2 regions of the Streptococcus lutetiensis genome follow, and region 2 is predicted to be linked to the other one. Evidence: predicted binding sites of a transcription regulator. Region 2 holds the regulator's gene; the other holds the start of a gene.

Region 1 (15,004 bases), 600 kb from region 2:
AGGACACCGTAGTTAAAATAAGCCCAATACTTTGGTAAAAATGAAAAATCCATTTGTGTCTCCTATAAGTAATAATCAATTAATTATAACATATGTTGAATAAAAATACCAATCAACACTAACGGATGGTTTGGCTTAAAAAGCCTGATATATAGGGATTTTAGGCACTTCTAGTCAAAACGATTAAAAAGAATTTTTGCCTAAGTATCAGGCATTAATAAAAAAACAAAAAAGCCTATAAAATCCTAGGCTTTTATCAATTCAAAATAGCAATATAAGAAAGCACAGAAACCACACTTAAAAATAGGATGGAAAGGACTAAAAATCCTTTGCCCTTATACTGTGTCTGAATTTTTTCTTTATCTTAGTAAAGAAGATCGTAAATTTCCATTGCGATCAAATCAATGCTGTCAAATGAGTAAGACTCACGTGCTTCAACATCACGCAAAGTGAAAACTGGACCATTTTCAGGGTCATTGCTGAAAGACACTTCTGCCACAACGACACCATCACGTTCAAAATTACGTTTAAGATTACTACCATCAGTCGTCATTAATTCAAGACGATTGATAATTCTCACCAAATGTGATTCCATGACTATTCTCCTCTTCGTTTATTGTCTATACTATTTTAACATAATTTCTACTAAACAAACAACAAGAGAGTGTATTTTCTCACATTTATCATAAATTCTCGTCAAAAAAAGAACGTTTTAAATCTCTTTTAGAGAATTATACATAATCGCTTTGATAGAATGCATGCGGTTCTCAGCTTCTTGGAAAATGACTGAGCTGTATTTTTGGAAGACTTCATCTGTGATTTCAAGTTCTGCTAAACCATATTTATCGTAGATATCTTGACCGATTTCTGTATTTAAATCGTGGAAAGCAGGCAAGCAATGCATGACAATCACATCTGGATTTCCTGTCTTTTCAACCAAATCAGCATTAATTTGATAAGGTAATAAAAGGTCGATACGTTTTTTAAAATCAACTTTTTCGCCCATTGACACCCAAACGTCTGTGTAAAGCATATCAATGCCACAAACAGCATCAAGGTCATCAGTAATAGTCAACTCAGCTCCGTTATTGTGTGCTTGTGCAATCTCGATAATTTCTTTTTCCGGCTGCAAGCTGGCTGGTGCAATGATTTTTACATTCACGCCAAGAATGGCTGAGGTAACTAGCAAAGAATTTGCCATGTTGTTACGACCATCGCCAACATAAGCGATTGTCAAACCTTCTAGTTTTCCGAAAACTTCTTTTAATGTCATAAAGTCAGCAATCATTTGCGTTGGATGCCAAGTATCTGTCAAACCATTCCAGACAGGCACACCAGAGAATTCCGCTAAAGCTTCAACATCAGATTGCTTGAAGCCACGATATTCAATCCCGTCAAACATTGAACCTAGAACTTTTGCCGTATCAATTACGGATTCTTTTTTGCCAAGTTGAATTTCACTGCTTCCAAGATAAGTCACATTCATCCCTAAATCTTGTCCAGCTACTGTAAAAGCAGAACGTGTTCTGGTACTTGTCTTCTCGAAAATAAGAGCAATATTTAAGCCTTCTAAATATTTATGAGCAATTTTTTTCTTTTTCAACTCTTTAAATTTCAATCCTAAATCAATCAGATTAGTCAGTTCTTCCTTAGTAAAATCAATCTCTTTCAAAAACGAATTATTAAAAACCATAGGCCAATCCATCCTTTTCTCCTTGAATAATATACCTAATTTTAGCATAATTATACAGTTCGTCAAGCCTGTTTTGAATAAAAATAAATTTTAATTCAGAAAAGCATGTCATTTATAATTGACATGTCATTTATATTGTACTATACTTGGCACAAGAAAGATTAGGATGGAAAAATGAACCGAGTTAAAGAATTTCGAACTAATTTAGACATTTCTCAGCTGGCTCTTGCTAAGCAAATAGGAATCGCGAGGCAAACTGTTAATTTAATTGAAAATAACAAGTACAATCCTTCACTGGACCTTTGCATCAAGTTAGCTGAGCCATTAGGAACTAATCTAAATACGCTGTTTTGGGAGACTCGCCATCTTTAAAAGGAAATTTGGGAATTAGGAGATTTAGTCATGAAAAAAGTAAAGGTCCACTATGGCCACGATTCATCAAGCGATTTTATGGTATTAATGGAGAATTGGATGAATACCGTGAACAAGAGGTTAATCGAATTGGAAACAAACTGTTTATCTTACTCTTTCTTTTTGAATTCATTTCAACAGCTCTTACATTTCTCTTGAGCACTGTCTGAAAAGTATCTGCTGAAATTTTTCTCTACTGCAACGCTTTTGTTATTATTTTCGTCATGCCAATGGTTATGGTGACAATGCTGACCAATAGAGACTTACAAGGACCTATTGAAGTTCCTAGAGATAAACTTGAGAAAGAGCGTCAAAAAGCTAAGAAAAAAGGCTCTTTATGTACTGACCCCAAAAAGTTGGACAATAAATTATTGAAAGGATTTAGTTCTGTATTGCACAGGACTGAGTCTTTTTAATTTTGTCTTGATACGTTTATTGTTGTAATAAAAAATATAATCCGTAATGGCTTGTTCTAGCTTATCAAGCGACTTAAAAGTCTTTTCATAACCGTAAAACATCTCAGACTTTAAGATGCCAAAGAAGGACTCCATCATGCCATTATCTGGACTATTTCCCTTGCGTGACATAGATGGACGAATCCCTTTGGATGCCAAGAAATCATGATAAGACTGGTGTTGATATTGCCACCCTTGGTCGCTGTGAAGAATAGTTCCTTGGTAAGAGGTAGCCGGAAATGCTCTTTTAAGCATGGTTTGAACCTGTTTTAAATCAGGTGAGCGTGACAAGGTGAATTCAATAATCTCACTATTGTATCCATCAAGAACAGGGGATAAATAGAGTTTCTCTCTAATATTTGGTAAAGCGAATTCAGTGACATCTGTATAACACTTCTCATAAGGCTTAGCCCCTTCAAACTGACGTTGAATTAGATTATCAGCTTTCTTCCCAATCTCTCCCTTGTAAGACGAGTATTTACGCTTACAACGAGTACGAGCAGCGAGTCCCATGAGTTTCATTAACCGTTGAACCTTCTTATGATTGATAACAAATCCTCGGTTTCTTAGTTCTAAATGAATACGACGGTATCCATAATTGCCTTTATGGTCATCGTAAATGGTTTGAATCATCTCTTTGACCTTCTTATCTTTCTTAGCTCTATTAAACCGTTTCAACTGATAATAATAAGTAGAACGAGCTAGCTTAGCGGTTTTTAGTAAGAGGTCTAATCGAAATCCTCCTGAGACCAGTTCTCTAACTGTTTCCACCTTTTGCGCTGTAAGGCTTCGTCCCTCAAGCGCAATTCCCTCAACTTTTTTAGATAAGCTACCTCGGTACGCAGACGCTCATTCTCTTCCAGAATATGCTCTAGCTCAGTCATTTCTTTACAAGTTTTCTTTGGTTTACGTCCCATCTTACTCGGTCTCCCTCGTTGTTTCTCAACAATAGTATACCCGTTTTTCTTGTATTGTGCTATCCAATTGGTGAGTAGGGATTGTTGGGGAAGAGCATAATCCAGTGATACGGTGAGCTGAGATTGACCTTCAATAAGAACTTTATTAATAATTTCCTGCTTTAATTTAGAGGGATAATACTTATTTTTCCCTTTTTTAACAACCTCAATACCATGTTTATTCATAAGCCGTACCATGTACTTAAGATTGGATAGACATACACCGTACTTTCGACTAATATAAGGCCAAGAAAAACCAGCCTGTCTTAACTGATATATTTCTAGTTTATCTTCATAACTTAATTTCATACAAAAACACCCCAATCGTTAGATTTTTTTCTGTCTAACTTTTTTGGGGTGCAGGTCAGTTTAGTGGAGTTGTTTTTGCCATTTTTATGCTTGTTTTTAACATGTTTAGCAAATGGCAAGACGGGGGAAATCCTTTTGAAATCTTATTCAGTCCTCTCTTTTTAATTATCTTCATTTTTTCTGGTTCTATCTTTGGAGCTGTTATGGGCTCTATGGCTACCAGTCAAATTGACCCTGAAAAGGATTAGCACTCTTTTTATAAGAGTGCTAATTTTTGATGCTTTTTTCTTGATTTCCTTGTGGCTAGTGCTATAATGTAAGTATAGATTCTGACTATCTTTGACCTTTATTGTTTTAGTCAGACATTACGAAAGGAGGGTATTTTATATGCTCTGTCAAAATTGTCATTTAAATGAATCTACTATTCACCTGTATACAAATGTCAATGGTCAGCAAAAGCAAATTGATTTGTGCCAAAACTGCTATCAAATCATGAAAACTGACCCAAATAACGCTATTTTAGGAGGAATAGGAGGTAATCCTCAATCATCTTCTAACCAAACAAACCAATCATCGAACCCTTTCGACGATTTCTTTAATAATCTCAGCGGCTTCCCAGCATTTGGTAGCCAAGGATTCCAAAATACTCCTCCAACTCAATCTGGTGAAGGTAATAATAACGGACGCGGTGGCAATGGCAACAACAATTTCCGCCCAAACGGACCAGCACAACAAGAACCTAAGGGCTTGCTAGAAGAATTTGGTATCAATGTTACTGATATCGCACGTCGTGGTGATATCGACCCTGTCATCGGACGTGATGCTGAAATTGTTCGTGTTATCGAAATTCTTAACCGCCGTACAAAAAACAATCCTGTTCTTATCGGAGAACCTGGTGTTGGTAAAACTGCCGTTGTTGAAGGATTAGCACAAAAAATTGTAGACGGTAACGTTCCACAAAAACTCCAAAATAAACAAGTTATCCGCCTAGATGTGGTAAGTCTTGTTCAAGGAACTGGTATTCGTGGTCAATTTGAAGAACGTATGCAAAAACTCATGGAAGAAATCCGTGAACGCAAAGACGTTATCCTCTTCATCGATGAAATCCACGAAATTGTCGGTGCTGGTAATGCTGGTGACGGTAACATGGATGCTGGTAACATCTTGAAACCCGCTCTTGCTCGTGGTGAGCTACAATTAGTTGGTGCAACTACTTTGAACGAATACCGCATCATTGAAAAAGATGCTGCGCTTGAACGTCGTATGCAACCTGTAAAAGTTGACGAACCAAGCGTCGAAGAAACTATCACTATTCTTCGTGGTATTCAAAAGAAATATGAAGATTATCACCATGTCAAGTACAGTGATGATGCTATCGAAGCTGCTGCTAACCTCTCAAATCGCTACATTCAAGACCGTTTCCTTCCAGATAAAGCTATCGACCTTCTCGATGAAGCTGGTTCTAAGATGAACTTGACACTTAACTTTGTTGATCCAAAAGAAATTGACAAACGTTTGGTGCAAGCTGAAAATCTAAAAAATCAAGCTACTCGTGAAGAAGATTATGAACGCGCAGCTTATTTTCGTGATCAAATCGCTAAATACAAGGAAATGCAAAAACAAACCATCAACGAAGATGATATTCCAGTGATTACTGAAAAGACCATCGAGGCAATCGTTGAAGAAAAAACAAATATTCCTGTTGGTGACTTGAAAGAAAAAGAACAATCTCAATTAATTCACCTTGCTGATGACTTGAAAGAACACGTTATTGGTCAAGACGAAGCTGTTGATAAGATTGCAAAAGCCATCCGTCGTAACCGTATTGGTCTTGGTACACCAAACCGTCCAATTGGTTCATTCCTCTTCGTCGGTCCTACTGGTGTTGGTAAAACAGAACTTTCAAAACAACTTGCTATTGAACTCTTCGGCTCAGCTGATAGCATGATCCGCTTTGACATGTCTGAATACATGGAAAAACATGCAGTCGCTAAACTTGTCGGAGCCCCTCCAGGATATGTTGGTTACGAAGAAGCTGGTCAATTGACTGAAAAAGTTCGTCGAAACCCATACTCACTCATCTTGCTTGATGAAGTTGAAAAGGCACACCCTGATGTCATGCACATGTTCTTGCAAGTTCTTGATGATGGTCGTTTAACTGACGGTCAAGGACGTACTGTAAGCTTTAAAGATACAATCATCATTATGACATCTAACGCTGGTACTGGCAAAGTTGAAGCTTCTGTTGGTTTCGGTGCTGCTCGTGAAGGACGTACAAATTCTGTTCTTGGTCAACTTGGAGACTTCTTTAGCCCTGAATTCATGAACCGTTTTGACGGTATTATCGAATTCAAAGCCCTAAGCAAAGATAATCTCCTTCATATCGTTAACCTCATGCTTGACGACGTCAATAACCGTTTGGCAACTAACGATATTCACCTTGAAGTAACAGATAAAGTTAAAGAAAAACTGGTTGACCTTGGATATGATCCTAAGATGGGTGCTCGTCCACTTCGTCGTACTATCCAAGATCACATCGAAGATGCTATTACAGACTTCTACCTTGAACACCCAACTGAAAAAGATTTGAAAGCTGTGATGACAAGCAATGGCAAAATCATCATCAAATCAGCTAAAAAAGTTGAAAAAGAAGAAACTGTTTCAGCAGAATAATAAAAGCAAAGTCTAGGAAGTTTTTAGTTTCCTAGGCTTTTTTAACAATTCCGAATCCAAAATCAAAATATTCCGACAATTTTCTAGCAAAAGACAGATTTTTTTAGTATAATAACAACAATAGCCACTCTTGCAAATCTATCTTAGAGATTGATAATTTTATCTCCACTCTTTCTAACACTTGTTTTATAGGAGAATTTTATGTCTAACCCAACTTTTGGTGAAAAACTTGATAACGTTGACTACAAAGCTCGCTACGGAGTGTATGCCATCATTCCAAATGCGACTAAAGACCAAATCATTTTAGTTCAAGCCCCTAACGGCTCTTGGTTTCTTCCAGGTGGAGAAATCGAAGCGGGCGAGGATCATTTTTCAGCTTTAAAACGCGAACTTATTGAAGAACTCGGCTTTTCAGCTGAACTTGGTTATTATTACGGACAAGCTGACGAGTACTTCTACTCACGTCATCGTGATACTTATTTTTATAACCCAGCTTACCTCTATGAAGTCACACATTATGAAAAAATTGGGGCACCACTTGAAGATTTTAATCACCTTGCTTGGTTCCCAGTCGATGAAGCTATTGTAAAATTAAAACGTGGCAGCCATAAATGGGGTGTTGATGCTTGGAAAAAAAATCATCATTAAAATCTCATAATCTAAGTTTTTCACCTAAAATAGTGTTATAATAATGGTAGAAAGTTCATAGGAGGAAATTTATGAGGTTAATTAACACAACAAGTAGTCATTCCGAGCTAGTTCGTAACCAGCTTCGAAACACGGACGCTAAACTCGTTGAGACTTACTCTGCAGGAAATACCGATGTTGTTTTCACTAAAGCACCAAGTCATTACGAACTGTTGATTTCAAACAAGTATCGTGCTATCAAAGAAAGTGAAATCGAAGCCATTCGGGAATTTTTCCTCAAACGCAAAATTGACAAATCTACCGTTCAATTAGATCAGTTGAAAACCTTGCATACAGCGAATCTAATTGAAATTTCCTTCCCAACAGTTCACTAATCAGGTTTAAAAACCTGATTTTTTTAGTTTACATACAAAAAAACGAACTCAAATGAGTTCGTTTTTAGTTACTATAGGTTATCTCATTATTTTGCTTTAACTTCAAAGCCTTCTGCTACTGCTTCTGGGAAGTTAGCTTCAACGATTTCAGCACAGTGGTCACAAATTGTAACACCGTATGAACGCTCTTTAGCTGTTGGATCTACGCGACGGCAACGATCACAAACTTCACCTTCAGCATGAGCAACTGTAAATGCGACACCATCAAAAGCAACAGCATCAGCTGGAGCAGCTTCATCAGTAACTGTCAATTGTGATACGATAAGCAATTGAGCAATATCGCTATCAAGGGCAGCAAGAAGAGTTTTCACTTCTTCGCCAGCATAGATAGTCAAATGAGCTTCCAATGATTTACCGATAACTTTAGCGTTACGAGCTTCTTCTAAAGCTTTTTGAGCTTGGTTACGAAGTGTCATGAAGGCATCCCATTCTTCAAGAATATTTTCTTGTCCTTCGAAGACTTCAGCATCTGGTAATTCAGATAATTGAACGAATTCTTCTGGTTCGAATTCAAGGTATGACCAGATTTCTTCAGCAGTGTGAGGAAGAATTGGTGTCAACAATTTAGTGATTTTAACCAAGATATCGTAGAAAACTGTTTGCATTTGACGACGGGCAATGTTATCTGCTGCTTCGATGTAAACAACGTCTTTAGCAAAATCAAGGTAGAAGGCTGACAAATCAACTGTGATAAAGTTAACAACAGCTTTGTAAATTGTCATGAAATCATAATCTTCATAAGCTTTACGGATTGTTGCTACTAATTGGTTGAATTTAATAGTCATGTATTTATCAACTGAACGCAAATCTTCGTAAAATACAGCATCTTCATTGGGATTGAAATCAGTTGTGTTAGCAATCAAGAAACGAAGTGTGTTACGGATTTTACGGTAAGTTTCTGATGTTTGTTTCAAAATATCCATTGAAATACGAACATCGTTGCTAGAATCAACGCTAGTTACCCAAAGACGTAAAATCTCAGCACCAAATTGTTTTTCTACATCACTTGGAAGGATTGTATTTCCGAGTGATTTAGACATTTTTTCACCTTTACCATCAAGGACGAAACCTTGAGAAAGCACAGCTTTGTAAGGTGCGTGTCCGTTAACGGCAACTGAAGTGATCAATGATGAGTTGAACCAACCACGGTATTGGTCAGAACCTTCAAGATAAAGGTCAGCTGGATATTCCAAACCTTCGCGAGCGTTCATCACACCATTCCATGAAGAACCTGAATCGAACCATACGTCCATGATATCAGTTTCTTTAGTGAATTCACCATTTGGTGAACCTGGGTGTGTGAATCCTTCTGGAAGAAGGTCTTTAGCGTCACGTTCCCACCATACAATTGAACCAAATTCTTCAAACAAGTCAGCAACGTGGTCAGTTACTTCTTTTGTCATGATAGCTGTGCCATCTTCAGCGTAGAGGATTGGAAGTGGAACACCCCATGCACGTTGACGTGAGATAACCCAGTCACCACGGTCACGAATCATGTTGTAAAGACGAGTGCGACCCCATTCTGGATAGAATGTTGTGCGGTCAATTTCATCAAGAATATCTTGACGGAATTTAGAAACAGATGCAAACCATTGTGGTACTGCACGCCAGATGATAGGTTTTTTAGTACGCCAGTCAAATGGGTATGAGTGAGTGATAACTTCGCTAGCAAGCAAAAGATCACCAAGTTTTTCTTTAACAGTTGGAACAACTTTATCGTAGAATTGACCTTGGAATTCCGGGCCTGCATTTTCCATCATGATACCACGTTCGTCAACTGTAACAGCAACTTCAAGGTTGTATTTAACACCAACATTGTAGTCATCTTCACCAAAACCAGGGGCAGTGTGGACAACACCAGTACCTGAGTCAAGAGTAACGTGGTCTCCAAGGATAACAAGTTCGTCTACTTCTGTATCCCATGGGTGTTCAGTAACGATGTATTCAAGTTCAGTACCTTTGTGTTTTGCAAGAACTTCGAATGATTCCCAACCAAATTTGCCAGCAAGGCTATCAAGAAGTGCTTCTGCAACAACAAATTTACGATCATCATTAGCAGGTTTTACAACAACATAATCCATCTCAGGACCAACTGTCAAACCACGTGAAGCTGTTACTGTAAATGGAGTTGTTGTCCAAACAACGATGTAAGTATCAGTATCAAGAATACCTTTACCATCTCTAACTTTGTTAGCGTAGTAAAGTGATGTTGAGTCAATATCGTGATATTCAATTTCAGCTTCTGCAAGAGCAGATTCTGATGACCATGACCAGTAAACTGGTTTAGCACCACGGTAGATGTAACCTTTATCAACCATCGCACCAAATACACGAATTTGAGCTGCTTCATACGCAGGAATAAGAGTCACGTATGGATTTTCCCAGTCAGCAGATACACCAAGACGTTTGAAATCTTCACGTTGTTTATCTACTTGGCTAAGTGCGTATTCACGACACATTGCAAGGTATTCAGTCAAAGGAATTTCTTTACGTTTTACACCTTTTTTAGCCAAAACTTGTTCAATTGGAAGTCCGTGTGTGTCCCAACCAGGAATATAAGGAGCACGGAAACCAGACATTGATTTAGAACGCACAATAATATCTTTAGAAATTTTATTCATGGCGTGACCAACGTGGATGTTTCCGTTAGCGTATGGAGGTCCATCGTGGAGGTTGAATGAAGGTTTACCTTCGTTTAATTGTTGACGTTTTGCGTAGATGTCAGCTTCTTCCCATTCTTTTTGCCATTTAGGCTCTTTGTTTGGGAGTCCAGCACGCATTGGAAAAGCAGTTTTTCCAAGATTAAGCGTTTCTTTTAATTTCATGACTACTCCTTATAATAAATAATATTCAACTGTCAAAGGATTGTTAACCAGAGACAGAAAAATGACAATGTTTCTTAGGTGATAAAACAAAAGAGCCTTCGTCTCAATAAGGACGAAAGCTCGTGGTACCACCTTAGTTTAGAAATTTAGGCACACCAAATAATGGAGTGAAAATCTAAATTTCCCTCATTAAACCCGTAAGGTGAGTTTGTCCCTTTTATCTTACTCAATTCAGATAAAATCTTAGAAAAGGATAACTGATATCCCAGAGATTGCTGGCCTCGCACCATCACCTGCTCGCTGTAAATGTAGAATATCAATCGCGTTTTTCTTATTCTTCAATATTTAATTTAAATGTTTGAGTTTCGTTAAGATTGATGTCGTCTGCTTCGCTATCATCAATTACTGGAAGTTTTTGTGTTTCTTCAAGATGTTTGTTTCCTGCTTCAACACGACGTTGCAATTCTTCCATTTCTTCTGGAGTGAATTGACGAGTAGCATCCATTGACATTTCATCATCAGTTTCAGGCATTTCTTCTTCCAAAACTTTTTCAACAACTTCACGGAAAGCTGCATCTGAATTTTGAAGGTAAACAGCTGTTGGTTGCAATAATTCTGTCCATTCTGGTGAATTTGTCAAACCAAGTTGACCTTCGATAGCGGCAACCAAACGTTGGTGGAAGACACGAGTTTGACGTTTCAAGTCTTCAGTTTCAACCGCAACACGTTTAGCTTCATCTGTTGCATCACGCAAAATTTGGTTTGCTTTAGATTTTGCTTCATCAATCAAATGTTGTGCATCGTAGTTAGCTTTGCTAACAAGGTTAGCAGCTTCATCATTAGCTGATGTTTTAACTTTTTCAGCAGTTTCTTGAGCAAGAATAACAGATTGGCTTAAAGATTCTTTCATTTCATCGAAGTAAGCAAGTTTATCTTCCAAATCTTTGATTCTGTTTTCTTGTTCATGGTTGCGACGAACCAAGTCTTCGTAGTCATCTACAACAATATCAAGAAATTCATTAACTTCTTCTTCGTCATATCCACGAAATTTTAATTTAAATGTTTTATCTTTAATATCAAGTGCTGTAAGTGCCATTGATTTCTCCTTATTTATGTATCATCTTATCTACGGTCAATTTGTATTTTCCATTCTTCGTAAGCCCATTCTCACTTAAGATAGAAAAACGACCAAATCCTCTAACACTAATCAAATCTCCAACTTGAAGCATTTCTGAAGGTCTATCAAGCGTCTGATAGTTAAGCTTTAGCTTTTCAGCACTGATCAACTGAATAGCTTGACTTCTAGAAAGCTTCAAAACTGTTGCTAGAACTTTATCTAAACGCATACTTGAAACCATGATATCTAGCTGATGAGATTCTTTTTCTCCCTTAATCAACTGATCAAGTGGAATCTCTTTTAGGCTTACGCTTGCTTTTGCAATCTTTGTAACATTAGCTTGAAAATAATCAACCATATTTTTCGTAACTAATAACTGTGCGTATCCTTGCTCAACTAAAATATCTCCAATAATCGTTCGCTTAACTCCAAGTTTGTGAAGCAAAGCTCCCATTATTTGAGCGTGAGTCAATTGATTAAACTTCGAATTATAATTCACTTCTAGCAGTGCTAACTCGAAATTTTCCAAATTTAGCTCATAGTAATCAGGGGCAACTAGTATACGTGCGTACTCTGCAGGATAATAATCACTCGAAACAAAGTAGCGCAAGCCTCGATTCCCAAGAATACTTTTAGCAATATCAACTTGGCGAGGATTTAGAAAATCTGTTAATGAATAAGCGTATGTCTCTTCTACCCTCTGAGCGATGTCATCTATTTTTTCAATGAAATCATACTCTTCAGGTCGAAAATGTTGGTAAATTTCTTTTTTCATCGAACTAATAACATAATAAGAAAGCGACTCAAGAGATTTAAGGCAATAACCGCGGCCCAGATCGTAAAGTCCAATCCCATAAATTGAAGATTTAAACGTTGAAACGGTTTAATTACTGGCTCAACAATTTGAACCAGTAAACGACCAAATCCAGTGTTATACGCACCTGGAAACCAAGATAGGAGCGCATACGCAATTAGCAGATAAGAGTAAAATTGAATGGTTTTTAATAGTACAATTAATACAAAAATCATATATTAACGTCTCTTCATGTCAAAGTCGAAACCAACATCTTGTCCTGCATTTGGAATTGGAAGTTCTTCGAGATTGACGATGACATTTGATGGTGTCAACAAATACATTGAACTGCCAACTTTTTGAAGACTACCATAAAGAACTTTACTTGCACCATCAATAAAATCAAGACAACGACGTGCTTGAGCATCAAGCATATATTGAAAATCAATCAAAACACATTCGTTAACAATCAACAAATCAACAATTTCTTGAGCATCCTCATATTTACGAGGGTATTTCAAGGCAATTGTCGTAGTCGTTTGATTGTTTCGAACTTGCGATTGTTCTTCACGACGTTGATTCAATGAATGAACGTGCGGATTTTCATCAACTGCACGTCTTTGTTGAGGTTGCACACGTTGACGAACAGCCCCTCCAACAGCTTGAGTTTGTTGAGCACGTGCTGATGAGAATTGCTGTTCTGCGCGTCGAGGTGCTTGCTGTGGCTTAGCCTCAGCTTGTTGTTGAACACGAGGTTGTCTAACCTCATCTTCAACAGTTTCTTCAACATCACTTACCTCATCAGTATCGAAATAAGAGATTAGTTTGTCAAATTTATCTTTAAAAGCCATGTTTTTCTCCCGTTATTTAAAGAATGATGAACCAATTCTAACAAAAGTTGCCCCATTACGAATAGCAATTGGGAAATCACCACTCATGCCCATACTTAATTCGGTAAACGGCATATGAGCTAACTGTCGTGCTTGCAACTCTTGTCTAAGTTTGGCGGCTTTTCCAAAAATATCGTCAATTTCACTTTCAGAAGCATTCTTAGGCGCTATCGTCATCAATCCTACAATTTCCACTTTATCAAAGTCAGAGATTTCAGCTAAAGCTTCAGCAATTTCTGAAACTTTAAAGCCGTGTTTACTCTCTTCTTCGGAAATATTAACCTGTAGGAAGCATTTAATGGGATGCTCTGCTCTTTTCTGGATTTCAGCAGCTAATTTAACAGAATCTAAAGCATGAAAATAATCAACGTAATTAATGACATTTTTTACTTTACGACGCTGTAGAGTACCGATTAGGTGCCATGTTAAATTTTTATCTTTTAACGCTTCATACTTCTCCAGAAACATATCGACCCTATTTTCACCAATATGTTCAATACCTGTGTCAATAAGACGAGCAGCAACACCACTATCAACATACTTCGTCACAGCAATAATCTTGACACTTTCTTGTGAACGATTGGCTGCTTTTGTTGCTTGCGCAACCTGTTCAAAAACAAGGTCTTTATTTTTTTGAAAACCGGTCATTAACGATTTTTGAAAAATGGTGGTGTTTCAAGTTCATCATCAGCATCTTCATTAGCTGTAAATGTTGACATTGTCAATTTACTATCAAGTTCACCTTCTGTTGGACGTGCGATGTTGTCGCGACGAAGGTCCCAATTTCCAAATGAATTATCTTTTTGTTGTGATTTATTTGCTGTTGGTTGTTGTGAAGCTGGCATTGCATGGTTTTCGCTCATATCATAGTCAAAGTTTGAACGACGTTCAAAAGCGGCTTGACCAGGTTGTTGAGCACGTTCTGAAGCGTATTGAGCACCAGCTGCTTGTTGTGCGTTGTTTTGAGCAAATGAACGAGTTGCTTGTGGACGGAATCCAGCGACTTGTTCTGCACGGTCTTGATGAACACCTGTAGCTACAACAGTTACACGGATTTCATCTTTCATAGTATCATCAATTGATGTACCAAGCCAGATGTTAACACCTTTACCAGCTGCTTGACTGATGATTTCAGAAGCTTCTTCTGCTTCAGTAAGAGTCATGTCAAGACCACCAGTTACGTTAACGATAACATCTTCAGCACCATCGATTGTTGTTTCAAGAAGTGGAGAGAAGATAGCTCTACGAGCTGCTTCAGTGATACGTTCTTCACCAGAACCGATACCGATTCCCATAAGAGCGTTACCTTTGTTAGCCATAACTGTTTTAACATCGGCAAAGTCAAGGTTGATAAGACCTGGATTTGTAATCAAATCAGTAATACCTTGAACACCTTGACGAAGCACGTTATCTGCTTCTTTAAGAGCCTCAAGAAGTGGAGTTTTCTTATCAACGATTTCAAGAAGATTGTTGTTTGAGATGATAAGCAATGTATCAACTTGTTCACGAAGTTCTTGGATACCTTCTGCAGCGAAGTTACCACGTTTGTTACCTTCAAAACCAAATGGACGTGTTACAACTGCAACTGTAAGAGCGCCAAGGCTTTTAGCGATACGTGCGATAACTGGTGCAGCACCTGTACCAGATCCGCCACCCATACCAGCAGTGATGAAGACCATATCAGCACCTGTAAGAGCTTCAGTCAATACTTCTTCGCTTTCTTCAGCGGCTTTACGACCAACCTCAGGTTGTCCTCCAGCACCGAGTCCACGAGTCAATTTAGGGCCTAACTGAATAACA
Region 2 (15,004 bases):
TTGATTTGGCTCTCGATGAAACGCTTCGAAAATTGAATGAAAGTGACTTAAAAGACTTCGATATCAGTCTTCGCATGATGGCTGACGACGATACAAACTTATAAGTTTAATGGGAGGGTATTATGGCTGATACTTTTAACTTTGACATTGATAAAATCGCAGATAATGCAATCACAAAAACAGACAAAACAACCAAAATCATCGTAGCAACTGATACTTCAGCAACTGGTCAAGTCTCTTTTTACGACACACTGACCCCTGAACAACAATCAGCAATCACAGCCAAAGCTCCTGCTTTAGTTGATAATTTTGTTGCTGACCAAAATGCTCTGCTTGATTTTGGAACATCTGCTGTTGAAGAAGTTAACACAACCGTCAACCGCATTTTGGCTGAGCAAAAAAAACTTGAAATTCCACAAGTTGATGACCTGCTCAAAAACGCTAACCGCGAGTTAAACGGCTTTATCGCCAAATACAAAGACGCTAAGCCTGCTGAGCTCGAAAAGAAGCCAAATTTCCTACAAAAGCTCTTTAAGCAAAGCAAAAATAGCCTGCAAGAATTCTATTTTGATTCACAAAATATCGAGCAAAAAATGGATGGTATGGCTGCCGCTGTTGTCAAACAAGAAGAAATCTTGGCTCGCAACATCGTCTCAGCAGAAATGCTAATTGAAGACAACAACAAATCTATTGAAAACTTGGTTGGCGTTATCGCCTTTATCGAAGCTTCTCAGACAGAAAGTGCCAACCGTGCGCAAGCTCTTCAAAATGAACTTGCAACACTTGATAGCGCAACGCCTGATTACCAAGTAAAATCTGACGAGCTAGCTCGCATGACCGAAGTCATCAATATGCTTGAACAACAGCACACTGAATACCTCAGTCGCCTTTACGTTGCTTGGACAACCACACCGCAAATGCGCAACATGGTCAAAGTCTCATCAGATATGCGCCAAAAACTTGGCATGCTCCGTCGCAACACCATTCCGACAATGAAATTATCAATTGCACAGATCGGTATTTTGCAACAATCCGTCAAATCTGGCGTGACTGCTGATGCTATTGTCAATGCTAATAACGCTGCGCTTCAAATGCTTGCTGAAACGAGCAAAGAAGCCATCCCTATGCTCGAACGCACTGCTCAAAGCCCAACCGTTTCTATCCAATCTGTCACAGCTCTTGCTGAGAGCCTCGTCGAACAAAACAACGGTATTATCGCAGCTATCGACAACGGTCGAAAACAACGTGCTCAACTCGAAGCAGCCGTTGTAAAATCCGCAGAAACCATTAACGACTCTGTTAAAATTCGTGACCAAAAAATTATCGAAGCCCTTCTTAACGAAGGCAAAGAAAGCCAAGAAGAAGTCGAAAAAACAAACGTCACAGAAGAAAAATAAACTAAAAAGCGAGGAGAACCTCGCTTTTTTCGCTTCTCATTTTTCACTGCATGATTACGCTTTACAGCTCACAATACTAGCCCATCAATTTTGCTTTGTGTTATAATATTCTTATGGATAAACTTATAAAATCAATTTCAAAATCTGGTTCTTTCCGTGCTTATGTGCTTGATAGCACTGAGACTGTTAGAACTGCTCAAGAAAAACATCAAACACTTCCTAGCTCTACAGTTGCTCTAGGTAGAACGCTTATCGCCAATCAAATCCTAGCCGCCAATCAGAAAGGAGACAGCAAAGTAACCGTCAAAGTCATTGGTGATAGCTCACTTGGTCACATTATTTCTGTGGCTGATACTAAAGGACACGTTAAAGGCTATATCCAAAACACTGGCGTTGATGTTAAGAAAAATGCTACTGGTGAAGTCATGGTCGGCCCATTCATGGGTAACGGTCAATTCGTTGTTATTACCGATTACGGTACTGGTAACCCATACACATCATCAACACCACTTGTCTCAGGTGAAATCGGTGAAGATTTGGCCTTTTATTTGACTGAATCTGAACAAACACCTTCTGCCGTTGGACTTAACGTCCTTCTTGATGACGAAGACAAAGTCGAAGTTGCTGGTGGCTTTATGTTGCAAGTTCTTCCAGGTGCATCTGAAGAAGAAATCAACCGCTACGAAAAACGTATCCAAGAAATGCCAGCCATTTCAAAACTCTTGGAATCTGACGACCACATTGAAGCCCTTCTAAAAGCTATCTATGGCGAAGACGAATACAAAGTCCTTGCTGAAGATGAAATCGGCTTTAACTGTGACTGCTCACGTGAACGTTTCGAAGCTGCTCTTGTCACTCTTGGCAAAGATGAATTAAAAGCCATGAAAGACGAAGACCACGGTGCTGAAATCACTTGCCAATTCTGCGGTAAAACATACAACTTTACTGAAGATGATTTGGAGGGCTTGATTAATGACTAATCTCAGCTCATCTTTCATGATTGGTGATGTTGAAATTCCTCACCGCACGGTTCTAGCACCCATGGCAGGGGTGACAAACTCTGCTTTTCGTACTATTGCCAAAGAATTTGGAGCTGGCTTAGTCGTTATGGAGATGATTTCTGAAAAAGGACTTCTCTATAACAACGAAAAAACCCTGCACATGCTACACATTGATGAAACTGAACATCCGATGTCTATTCAACTTTTCGGTGGCGATGCAGATGGTCTAAAACGCGCAGCTGAATACATCCAAGAAAATACAAAAGCTGACATCGTTGACATCAATATGGGCTGTCCTGTCAATAAAGTTGTCAAAAACGAAGCAGGAGCAAAATGGCTCAAAGACCCTGATAAAATTTATCACATCATCGATGAAGTCACTTCCGTTCTTGACATTCCGCTTACTGTCAAAATGCGTACTGGATGGTCAGATAACAAACTAGCTGTTGAAAACGCGCTTGCCGCTGAATCAGCTGGTGTCTCTGCCCTTGCTATGCATGGACGCACACGTGAACAAATGTACACAGGTAAATGTGACCTTGAAACACTTGCTCGCGTTTCAGAAGCCATCACTAAAATTCCATTTATCGGAAACGGTGACGTGCGCAGCGTTCACGATGCGAAATACATGATTGAAGAAATCGGTGTAGATGCCGTTATGGTTGGACGCGCAGCCATGAACAATCCTTACATCTTCACCCAAATTAATCATTATTTTGAAACAGGTGAAGAATTACCAGACCTTCCATTTGTCAAAAAATTGGACATCGCCGAAGATCACCTTAAACGTCTCATCGACCTCAAAGGTGAAAAAATCGCTGTCCGTGAATTCCGTGGCTTAGCTCCACATTACCTTCGTGGTACTGCTGGGGCTGCTAAAATCCGCGGGGCCGTCTCACGCGCAGAAACAATCGACGAAGTCAAAGAAATTTTCAACAGCTTACGATGATATAGAAACTCCCCGATAACAAAAGTTACTCGGGGAGTTATTATAACAAATAACCCTGCTTGTTTTATCCAAGCAGGGTTATTTGTTATGCAATATCAAATTTGAGTTGTCCTTTTGAAACACCAATTTTAAGAGTATTTCCACTTGCCAAATTACCTGATAGGATAAGTTCAGATAGTTTATCTTCGACTTTATCTTGAATAGTACGGCGAAGTGGACGAGCACCCATTTCTGGGTCGTATCCAGCTTCAGCAAGGTATTTAAGCGCTGATGGTTGGAATTTAAGTGTGATATCTTTTTCAGCCAATGTTGCAATCAATGGTTTAACCATAATTTTAACAACATCACGCATATTTTCTTGTGTTAGGTGGTGGAAGACAACTTTTTCATCAATACGGTTGATGAATTCTGGACGATAAGTTTTCTTAAGCTCTTCCATGATGCGTTTTTGCATAGCATCATAATCATGAGCCATGTCACGCGCCCCAAATCCAACTGTCTTATCATCACGAAGGGCAGTTGCACCAAGGTTTGACGTCATGATAATAATAGTATTTGAGAAGTCAACTTTACGACCACGACTATCTGTCAACACGCCATCATCCAAGACTTGAAGTAAGACATTGAAAATATCTGGGTGAGCTTTTTCAACCTCATCAAAAAGAAGCACTGAATAAGGTTTGTTACGAACTTTTTCTGTAAGTTCTCCACCTTCTTCATAGCCAACATATCCTGGAGGCGCTCCGTTAAGACGACTCGCTGCAAATTTTTCCATGTATTCAGACATATCAAAGCGGATAAGTGCTGATTCATCATCAAAAAGTAGCTCTGCTAAAGCCTTAGCTAATTCTGTCTTACCAACACCTGTTGGTCCTAAGAACATAAATGAACCAATTGGACGTTTTCCTGTACGGATACCAGCTTGATTTCGACGAATAGCACGGCTAATGGCAGAAATTGCAGCATCTTGACCAATAACACGTTTGTGCAATTCTTTTTCAAGCGTCAAATATTTCTTACTGTCAGCTTGCGTCATTTTTTCAACAGGAATACCTGACAAACGGCTAAGAGTTGCCATGATGTCATCTTCTGTCACAGCTGTTGGCTTACGTGTCACAGCTTTACGTAATGCTTTTAGCAATTTTGTAGCTTTTTTGAAATCACCTTCTAAGATAGCTTGGTCAGCTGGAGTTAAGTCAGAAGGTGTTTCTTTTTTCACCAAACCTTGAACGGTTGCACTAGCTTCATCAAGCAAATCAATAGCTGAGTCTGGTAGATTCTTACTTGTCAAATAACGGTGGGCAGCTTTAACTGCTGTCAACACAGCATCATCAGAAATCATTACATTGTGGAAAGTTTCGTAAGATCTTTTAAGTCCAAGTAAAATCTGATAAGCATCTTCAACACTTGGTTCTTCAATCGTAATTTTCGCAAAACGACGTGAAAGAGCTGCATCTTTTTCGATATGTTTTTGATATTCTTCTTGAGTTGTCGCACCAACCATGTGAAGTGTACCGCGCGCAAGAGCTGGTTTTAAGATGTTAGCAGCATCCAAAGTACTATCAATACCTGAACCAGAACCCATGATAGTGTGGACTTCATCGATAAACAAAATAATATGACCATCTTCTTCGATATCTGAGATGATTTGGTTCATGCGCTCCTCAAAGTCACCACGGAAACGAGTCCCCGCAACAACACTCATCATATCAAGCTCTAAGACACGCATATCTTGGAGTTCATAAGGAATTTCACCATCGACAATACGTTGTGCCAAACCATAAGCAAGAGCCGTTTTTCCGACACCGGCTTCACCAACTAAGACAGGATTATTTTTAGTCTTACGGCTAAGTACTTGAACCATGCGAGAGACTTCTTTTTCACGTCCGATAACTGGCTCAAGTTTTCCTTGACGAGCTAATTCAGTCAAATCACGAGTGAAGTCTGATAATTCTCCCGCAGTTGACTGAGGTTTCATCATTTCTGAGAAAGCTCCGCCCATTGTAGCTTTTTTAGGCTTACGAAGATCATGGATAGCTTTGATTTTTTCTTTGGTAAATCCAGCATTACGTGACAATGATTTACGTAAATCAAGCAAGCGTGCTGAATCACCATCTTCTTTATTTTTAAATCCAGCAACTTCCAAAAGACGTGTCGCAAACAAATCGAGATTCAACAACATAGCATAAAGGACATGCTCTGTTCCGACTTCAGTGCTGCCAGTCACTTTGCAAATTGATTCAGCAAAAGCTAAGACGTCTTTTAGGGCTTTAGATTGTTCTAAGAACTGCACATTTTTCACATCTGCCAAAGGTGATTTTCCGAGCGCCAAAACAGCCGCCGCTTCGTACTCTTCGTAAGCAATCTTATTTTGGTATTCAGCAAATGTTAACCCTGCCACTGAATCATGAACAGCTACCATGGCTAAAAGCACATGCCAACTTTCTAAATATGGGCTTTCAAATCGCGCCGCCTGATACTGGGCGATACTGAAAACCTCCTGCATTTTCATTGAATATTCACTCATAAATGGAATCCTTTTCTATCTAATCTTTGTAAGATTTTTCGCAACATACGTGCACGAATTTCAGGAGCATCTTTTCCTAAAACCTCATCAGTAGCTGTTGCTAAAATCAGATTTCCTTCACGTTCACTAATAATTTTTTCGTCAAAAAGTAATTGAATCAAATCTGTAAAGACTTGCTCGCTGATACGTTCACCGATATTTGCCATAAGATTATCAAACATTTGGTGTTGGTCTGAAAAACGCACTCTAGCAATGCGAATATAACCACCACCACCACGCTTACTTTCGACTGTATAGCCACGACTTTCTGTAAAACGTGTTTTAATCACGTAGTTAATTTGGCTAGGAACAACTTGAAAGGCATCTGCCAAGTTTGACCGCTTAATCTCAGCAATACCTGATTGGGCAAGTAATTGCTTGATGTATTCTTCAATACTATCAGATGTATTTTTTGCCATTAGCTTCCTCCTTTTCAAGATTAAAGACCATTTCAATATGGACTCTCTTTGACTATAACTGACTAATATTATAACAAAAATATCACTTTTTATAAACGAAAATACACCAAATGACCTGCTATCGTAAGCTTTTCTCACCATTTAAAATAAATAGCGCTTATTAAGCAATAGTATTTTACTATTAGAACAGATTTTAGTTGAGTTTGTTTCCTAGATAAGATACAATTAACCTTGTAACAAATGAAAGGTTTCAAGTAATGAACTATATTATTACATTTTTAATCGGCATGGTGCCACTTATTGAGCTTCGTGGTGCTGTTCCTTATGCTATCGCAACTGGTATTCCAATGTGGCAAGCACTGATTATCGGGGTTGTTGCCAACATGCTTCCAGTTCCAATTATCTTCTTCTTTGCTCGCCGTGTTTTAGAATGGGGAGCTGATAAACCTGTTATCGGCGGTTTCTTTACTTGGTGTTTGAAAAAAGGTCACAAAGGTGGTAAAAAACTTGCAGATACTGCTGGTGACAAAGGAATTTTCATTGCTCTTCTTCTCTTTGTAGGAATTCCAATTCCTGGAACAGGAGCTTGGACAGGAACACTTGCTGCTTCAATTCTTGACTGGAACTTCAAACGCAGTATTACAGCGGTTATGCTAGGGGTTATCCTTGCAGGCTTAATTATGGGAGCACTAACTGTTCTTGGCTTGGGCGCTTTATCTTAATTTGAAAAAACAAGAGCTTGGAAATTCCAAGCTCTTTAATGTTACACACAAAAAAAGAAGACCACTAAGTGATCTTCTTTTTATATTAGCAAGCTAGTCTTATTTGTTAAGAGCTGCTGCCATTGTAGCTGCAACTTCTGATTCAAAGTCGTTAGCTGCTTTTTCGATACCTTCACCAACTTCGAAACGAGTGAAAGTAACAACTTTTGCGTTTACTGAATCAAGGTATTGTTCAACAGTTTTGCTATCGTCCATGATGTAAACTTGTGCAAGAAGTGTGTATTGTTGGTCAACCTTAGTGTTGTCAAGCATGAAGCGATCCATTTTACCAGGGATGATTTTATCCCAGATTTTTTCTGGTTTACCTTCAGCTTTAAGTTCTGCTTTAATATCTTCTTCAGCTTGAGCGATGATTTCATCAGTCAATTGTGATTTAGAACCATATTTCAAGTGTGGAAGAGCTGGTTTGTTAACCATTGCACGTGATTCGTTATCAAGATCGATAGCGTGGTTCATTTGAGCCAATTCATCGTAGATGAATTGTTCGTCAAGTTCTTTGTATGAAAGAACTGTTGGTTTCATAGCTGCAACGTGCATTGAAACTTGTTTTGCAAGAGCTTCGTCGCCACCTTCAAGAACTGTGATAACACCGATACGTCCACCGTTGTGTTGGTAAGCACCGAAGTGTTGTTCATCAGTTTTTTCGATAAGTGCAAAGCGACGGAATGAGATTTTTTCACCGATAGTTGCAGTTGCATTAACGTAAGCTGCTTCCAAAGTTTCACCTGAAGCCAAAGTTACTTTAAGTGCTTCTTCGTTGTTGGCAGGTTTTTGTTCAGCGATAGCTTTAGCTGTTTCTTTAACCAATTCAACGAATTGTGCGTTTTGAGCAACGAAGTCAGTTTCAGCGTTAACTTCAACAACTGCTGCAACGTTACCGTCAACGTAAATACCAGTCAAACCCTCAGCAGCAACGCGGTCAGCTTTTTTAGCTGCTTTAGCCATACCTTTTTCACGAAGCAATTCAATTGCTTTTTCCATGTCACCGTCAGTTTCAACAAGTGCTTTTTTAGCGTCCATGACACCAGCACCTGATTTTTCACGCAATTCTTTTACTTGAGCTGCAGTAATTGCCATTTTTATGTCCTCCAGGATTTTTTTGTTTACCAAATAATAAAAACGAGACAGAGCGGTTTGCTTTCTGCCCCGTTTTAAAGCATATCAAAGACTGTTAAGCCTCTAATCTTATTCGTTGTCGCCTTCTACAACTTCAACGATTTCTTCGATTGAATCAGCTTTTGCTTCTGCATGGAAATCAGCGTCAGCATCTTCACCTTGGCGTCCTTCGATAACAGCGTCAGCCAATTTAGAAGTGATCAATTTAACGGCGCGGATAGCGTCATCGTTAGCTGGGATGATAACATCGATATCATCTGGATCAGCATTAGTATCAACCATAGCTACTACAGGGATACCAAGTTTTTTAGCTTCTTTAACAGCGATTTGTTCTTTGTGTGGGTCAACAATGTACATTACGTCTGGAATACGTGGCATATCTTCGATACCGCCCAAGAATTTTTCAAGACGAGCACGTTGTTTGTTAAGAAGAGCAACTTCTTTCTTAGGAAGAACTTCAAAAATTCCATCTTCTTCCATACGTTTGATTTCTTTCAAACGAGCGATACGTTTTTGGATAGTATCCCAGTTTGTAAGAGTTCCACCCAACCAACGGTGGTTGATGTAGTATTGACCTGCGCGTTCTGCTTCTTCTTTAACAGCGTCAGCAGCTTGTTTTTTAGTACCAACAAACAAGATTACAGCGTCGTTAGCAGCTGCATCACGAACGAATTCGTAAGCTGCATCAGCCATTTTTACAGTTTGTTGAAGGTCGATAACGTGGATACCGTTACGTTCTGTGAAGATGTATTTAGCCATCTTAGGGTTCCAGCGACGAGTTTGGTGACCGAAGTGAACACCAGCTTCAAGAAGTTGTTTCATTGAAATTACTGCCATGAGTAGTTTCTCCTTTATAAAATGTTTTTTCCCTCTTCCAGACTTCATCTTGCAAATCCACTCATAATGAGCAACAGACTCACAATACATCCAGAATGAGTATTTGTTGCATAATACAACTATCATATTCTACCATAAAAGCAAACTCTTGGCAAGCCATATGCGGCTTGAAAGAGTTTTTATTTTAGGCTTTTTGAAGCCTTTTGATAACTGAAAATGACCACTAAATTTTCACGATTTTTTTCCAAGATAAAAACAAAAAAAGCTCGATTAATCGAGCTTACTTGGCATTATGAAGGCGGTAGACGGATTTGAACCGACGATCAAGCTTTTGCAGAGCCGTGCCTTACCACTTGGCTATACCGCCATAACAGATATTATTCTACCCTAAAATCAAAAACATGTCAAGTCTAATTCATGAAATTCTGAAAGAGGATTATGAAAATAAAAGAATTCACGGCTTTACCCTTGAAATTTCAACAATCTATGCTATAATACTAAAAATCTTTGGAGGTGTTTTATGAAAAAACTAAGTCCTGACAGTCACATTCGCGTACTCAGTCCGTCAGATTCAATTGCTCGCTTGGGTGGATTTGAAGCCAATCTTTCTGCCAAAGAAACGTTAGAAAATCTAGGATTTCGTGTGTCATTTTCAGAACATTATTTAGAATCTGATATGCTCGATTCTTCTTCAATCGAAAGTCGCGTCGCTGATTTACACGCTGCCTTTTTGGATGACTCTGTCGACGCCATTTTGGCTACCATTGGTGGCTTTAATTCTAATGAGTTATTACCCTATCTTGACTATGACTTAATTACCAAACACCCCAAAATTATCTGCGGTTATTCTGATTCAACAGCTTTTTTAAATGCTATCTATGCTAAAACTGGAATGCTGACATACATGGGACCTTCATATTCTAGTTTTAAAATGAAAGAAGGTCAAGATTACCAGAGCAAGGCTTGGTTAAATGCCATGACAAAATCAGCTTATGACCTTGTTCCAAGTCAGGAGTGGTCAAGCGACCCTTGGTATGACCCAACACAACCACGTCATTTTATGCCAACAGAATGGAAAATTTACAACGCAGGGAAAGCTTCTGGCACCATTATTGGTGGAAATTTATCTACTTTTGGACTTCTTCGCGGAACACCTTACACCCCTCAAGTCAACGATTATGTCCTTTTCTTAGAAGAGGCAGAAGAAGATGACTATCATGATTTTGATCGCAATTTAGCAGCCATTTTACAAGCTTACCCCAATCCAAAAGCGGTGCTTATCGGACGCTTCCCAAAGGAATGCCAAATGACACCCGAAATATTAACCTATATCCTAGACAAGCACCCACTTCTTAAAACCATTCCTGTCATGTATGACCTTGATTTTGCCCACACTCAGCCACTCTTTACAATCACTATCGGCGCACAAGCAAGCATTGACACTGATACTTTGAGTATTCATATCGAGGAATAAAACTCCTCTATGAAGAATTTTATATATGAGTATGAACTAAAAAACAAAAACGCCTTTTCGTAAAAACGAATTGGCGTATTTTATCTTTCAGCTTTGACTAAATGCAATCATTTTATCTAGGATTTTAACTAGACGTTGTTCTTGATCTTTAGTCATTTTATCTTTAGTGGCATCATGGTCATCGACCATACCAACGTGAACTTTAACATCTCCTGAACTATTAATTGCAACGACAAAAGGAACGTATAATTTGTCTTCTTTGGTATAAGTTTGAGAGAATTTTTTCACGATAGCATTATCAGCGTCGCTATAATGTTTACCTCGAACATCGACTGTATAGGCTTTACCATGGTCTGCTTGTAATTCCTTGTCTAAGACAGGCAATAACTCAACACACCACGGACAGGTTGGAAAGCCAAAATAATACATGCCTTGTTCTTTAGCTTCTAAGCGACTAACCACATCATCTTGATTATCTTTAACCAGCTGAGCCGTTTCATCAACATAAGCACTTGTTCCGTTTAATTTATTGGTAACGATATAACTACCACCAAAAATAATCACAAACAAAATGATAAAGAGACCAAGTTTCACAGTTTTTTATTTTTCACTATTTTTCTCCTTTTGAATCAGTTGAACAATTGACAGTAAAATCACCTCGCCATCTGCTGTGAATGGTAAGAGGTTAAACAGATTCATTAGACAAGTTACCTTCAATACGAGGGTGTAGTAATTTAGAGGGATTAAAATGCCAATTAGAGTTAACAGAAATGGTGATATAAAAGCAATTAAGAAATTGTCTAAGGGACGGTTTTGATTTCTATACTCTACTTGAAAAGCCAGAACACCAACGTGTTTAAAACACGCTTGGTAATGCAGTGCTCGTGCCACCAAGTAATGCAATATCTCATATAATCTGACCGCAGCATAAACTGACAGAATCGTAACAACGACTAGAATGAATAACTCAGTCATATTTCTTTTCACTGAATTTATCAGTGAGATAAGTTAAAGCACAGACAAGGCAAAAAGAAATGATAAATGCAATTAATGTTTGCCAAGACAAGTCAAATGTTGTAGAAATTTTATGCTCAGTAATTTTGTTATCAATGGTGATGCCTAACAAAGTTTTTACTGAAGCTGACGATCCGCCAAGCTGAAATAATTTCCAAAGGCTTGTAAACACAACTAAGGCAGCGTAGGTCACTACACTAATCCCAAGACAACGACTAAAATCTTTCATATCTTAACCTCCTAAGAAGACTATAGTGAATACCTGCTAATAGGATAATAACTATCAAACCCAAGCTCGCGTTTTTCACAACAAGTGTGACTAAGATAAAAATAATCCCTAATAAAAACATTGACGTGATCTCATTGAGATTTCCGCGTGATTTTGGGAAAAGATAGCCCAGCATAAAAGCTGATTGAGCAAAAGCAACTGACACCATCACTTGGTTAATGGTAGCTCAATGAAAGGCAAAGCAAATCAATAAAGGTATTTCCAACAATACAAGAAGTAAATACTGACCAAAGTATTCTTCCCATACTGTAATCCTCAGGAGATTATACTGATTTCGGAAATCCTCTGTGCTATCGCCATGTGAAAGTAATAATAAGCCATTAAACGCAAGTAATGTTGGTAAGACTGCCAGAACTGCTTTTACACCACTCTGATAAGCCATAATGTCAATAACAATCACAGGAAAAATCAAGTAATACCAATTTGTTTTATAACGAAAGGTGACTTTATCAAGAACAGGTACTTTAATAAAGCGACTGCGACTAGTAACTAAAGTGTCAGCCAAAGGCAAATGTAAAAGCAAATAAACAACGACAACTAGACAGCCAAAACTACCAAGGAATGCCCCTAGAATCAACTCATGAATGGAAAATGGAGAAGAAGCTAATCGTGATTCTAGTGCATAACGCCATTGAAAGAAATAAGCCAAACTAGTTATTAAAATTAAATTTGCTAGGAGTAGTTTAATCACAAGCAAGTGTTTTATCTGACTTTGCAAAAGCCTATCTAGCCCTAAAAATAAGCCTTCTAAGCTGATGATAACAAGAAAGAATGAAAAATGTTGACTAAGGAAAAACAAGCCAAAATCTCCCACAGAAGTTGTAACCAACTTGATAGCAGGCGTTGCAATGATCATGACTAATTCATAAATCCCAACCATTAGCAACAAACGAAACAAAGAGTAAGCCCTTTGAATATCACGCTTTCGAAATGGTAAAGCTTTAACGAAATACAAAGATATCTTATCCAAAGCCAAGGTTGCCTCAATAAAAAGAAAGGACAAGCAACCCAAGACAAGAGTATTGCTGAAATAGCTAAAAAAGATTTGTTTCTGCCCAGTTTCCAAAATAGCAAGAGGAACATTTGTTCTGATGGATGATATTTTTGCCAGCTCTTTCATGTTGTAGAGATAATACAAAATATAAAGCAGGTATAGGAAAGTGACAAAGGAACGTCTTACCCATTTTGATTTGAAAATCGGGCGATTTAAGAAACCTTTCAAAGCATTATTTAGAAACATTGTCATCAAAAGTTGCGTATCTTTGAATGAACGTGATTTTATCATGAACAGACTCCGTGCGTAACACCTCTGCTTTCAATTGACTAGCATCACCAGTAAAAGGGACTAATTTCCCATTAGACATCAAAAAGATATGGTCACAAAAGTGATTGATTATGGTCGTATTATGTGAAATTAAGACAAGACTGCAATGACCAAGTAAAGCCTGAACGAGTTTTACTGTCATCAAAGTGGTTTCAAAATCCAAGCCATTTAAAAAATTCATCTCCTAAAACATAAGGAGCATTTGATAAGACAGCAGCGATAATTTGAACTTTCTTTTTCATCCCAAAAGAATACGACTCTAACAGCTGATGCTTAGCTTCCTTCAAATCATATAATTTAAAGAAAGAATCAACCTTATCAAGGTCTGCATTTGGATAACGCGCCAAAACAAATTGAATGTATTCATTTCCTGTCATGTAATCCGGAAGATAAAAATCAGATGGAATGTAAAAGACTTGCTACTTGAAGGCATCAGATTGATTATGGTGACCGTCGATCCAAATCTCACCTTCACTCGGGCGTTTGAAACCAACGACACAATCTAGAAATATCGTCTTTCCACTGCCATTAATACCAACAATAACACTCACTTGTCTTTCAGGAAAAGTCACTGAAATATCATTTAAAACCAAGCGCTTATATGTTTTAGATAAGTGTTCAATCTTAATCATAAATTCCTTATTCTAACACCTTCTCTTAAAAATAAAGAGAAGAGCGATATTATTTAGTACAGTTAAATGTTACATGAATAACATCAGGAACACCTAACTTGATTCCGCCAGTAAAATTCCCTGATCGTGACGTACAATAAGCCGCATAACCAATGACTGCAATGACAGAAATAAGAGCGCAAACTGCCCAAACCCACTTAACAGTCACTTTTGAAGCATATTTAGCTTGCAAAGCAACCAAGTAGTTGTCCATAAGTCCTAACATAATCTTATGTTTTCCTTTCAACTTTTTAAAAATAAGAGGACAAAAAATGCCCATACAAATGACAAATCACTCTTATCTATCAGGTGTTCTTTTTCGAAAAATAATTACCGATAACGTAAACTATTTAAACAGATTACACCAACATCATATCATCCGAAAGTTAAGATTTCTGAAAATTGTATATTTGCTTAACAAAAAAAGTTTATTTGCGTATTTGCAAATAAACCGATTTTAATATTTTCGCTGATACAATGAAGACATAACATTAAGGAGGATACTACTAATGCTTAAACTAACCCTTAAACCATTACTTAAAAGAGTCGTTCTGGTACTTCCATTCTTTGTATATTACCCGTAAAACCCATTCAAAATAATCAATCAGCCCCAAGTAATAACATTCATCCCTTCCCCTGCCCTAAGAAATGTTGTTACTCACAAAACTTATGAATAATACGTAATATATAAAATTTGGAGGATACTTATTATGTTCACATTGAAAAAAACTGCTAAACAATTGACGAAGCTAATTCTAGTTGTGCCTATTTTTGCCGTAGGGGTATTTTTCCTAATTTAAATTAGAAGTTTCATCTTTTGGGGATTCAAAAATACTTTTTAATTGCATCTTTAAAAATGCAATTAAAGTCGGATTCCCAATTTCTTCAACACATTTTAAAAAGTATTCTAAATCAGAAAAATTACTTGAATCATTTTCTATGTGAGATATAATTTTTTTCAGAAATTTTAAACTAGTTATTGCAAACATGTCTTGATAAGTCAAAATTTTTTCTAGACATTCAATGAAATAGTTAGCCTGATAAATTTTTCGGTAACTAATTAATAATAAAATTAAGTTTAAAAAAACAATTTCTGCATTCTTCTTATGACTTGGAATAGATAAGAATACTTTATCCCTATCAACAAATGCTTTTCCCAAAAAAA

What was found. Region 2 encodes CtsR, which represses protease genes until heat stress. Its sites were predicted from a motif close to TTGGTCAAAAAAGGTCAAANA; they were not measured.
Region 1: a site for CtsR is predicted at 4,161-4,181, ahead of DQN23_RS02650 (ATP-dependent Clp protease ATP-binding subunit). Genes of this name have one in related genera too.

What each region holds. Positions count from the first base shown of each region.
Region 1 is NZ_LS483403.1:476,136-491,139, reverse strand. Features, by position in the region: gene DQN23_RS02685 (amino acid ABC transporter permease) at 1-53, opposite strand, end outside; gene DQN23_RS02680 (DUF1797 family protein) at 365-595, opposite strand; gene argF (ornithine carbamoyltransferase) at 713-1,693, opposite strand; gene DQN23_RS02670 (helix-turn-helix transcriptional regulator) at 1,868-2,065, shown strand; gene DQN23_RS09520 (DUF3278 domain-containing protein) at 2,044-2,274, shown strand; one part of gene DQN23_RS02660 (IS3 family transposase) at 2,473-3,365, opposite strand; one part of gene DQN23_RS02660 (IS3 family transposase) at 3,365-3,824, opposite strand; gene DQN23_RS02650 (ATP-dependent Clp protease ATP-binding subunit) at 4,212-6,497, shown strand; gene DQN23_RS02645 (NUDIX hydrolase) at 6,699-7,145, shown strand; gene DQN23_RS02640 (DUF1827 family protein) at 7,217-7,519, shown strand; gene ileS (isoleucine--tRNA ligase) at 7,606-10,404, opposite strand; gene DQN23_RS02630 (DivIVA domain-containing protein) at 10,736-11,500, opposite strand; gene DQN23_RS02625 (YlmH family RNA-binding protein) at 11,511-12,296, opposite strand; gene DQN23_RS02620 (YggT family protein) at 12,293-12,550, opposite strand; gene DQN23_RS02615 (cell division protein SepF) at 12,554-13,165, opposite strand; gene DQN23_RS02610 (YggS family pyridoxal phosphate-dependent enzyme) at 13,178-13,852, opposite strand; gene ftsZ (cell division protein FtsZ) at 13,852-15,004, opposite strand, start outside.
Region 2 is NZ_LS483403.1:1,668,957-1,683,960, forward strand. Features, by position in the region: gene DQN23_RS08365 (hypothetical protein) at 1-104, shown strand, start outside; gene DQN23_RS08370 (toxic anion resistance protein) at 123-1,397, shown strand; gene hslO (Hsp33 family molecular chaperone HslO) at 1,511-2,377, shown strand; gene dusB (tRNA dihydrouridine synthase DusB) at 2,370-3,347, shown strand; gene DQN23_RS08385 (ATP-dependent Clp protease ATP-binding subunit) at 3,433-5,874, opposite strand; gene DQN23_RS08390 (CtsR family transcriptional regulator) at 5,871-6,332, opposite strand; gene DQN23_RS08395 (COG2426 family protein) at 6,590-7,054, shown strand; gene tsf (translation elongation factor Ts) at 7,154-8,191, opposite strand; gene rpsB (30S ribosomal protein S2) at 8,300-9,067, opposite strand; tRNA gene DQN23_RS08410 (tRNA-Cys) at 9,364-9,434, opposite strand; gene DQN23_RS08415 (S66 family peptidase) at 9,588-10,541, shown strand; gene DQN23_RS08420 (thioredoxin domain-containing protein) at 10,629-11,135, opposite strand; gene DQN23_RS08430 (hypothetical protein) at 11,509-11,784, opposite strand; gene DQN23_RS08435 (hypothetical protein) at 12,011-13,090, opposite strand; gene DQN23_RS09465 (hypothetical protein) at 13,071-13,310, opposite strand; gene DQN23_RS09470 (P-loop NTPase family protein) at 13,321-13,545, opposite strand; gene DQN23_RS09475 (ATP-binding cassette domain-containing protein) at 13,588-13,800, opposite strand; gene DQN23_RS08445 (hypothetical protein) at 13,850-14,065, opposite strand; gene DQN23_RS08450 (helix-turn-helix domain-containing protein) at 14,631-15,004, opposite strand, start outside.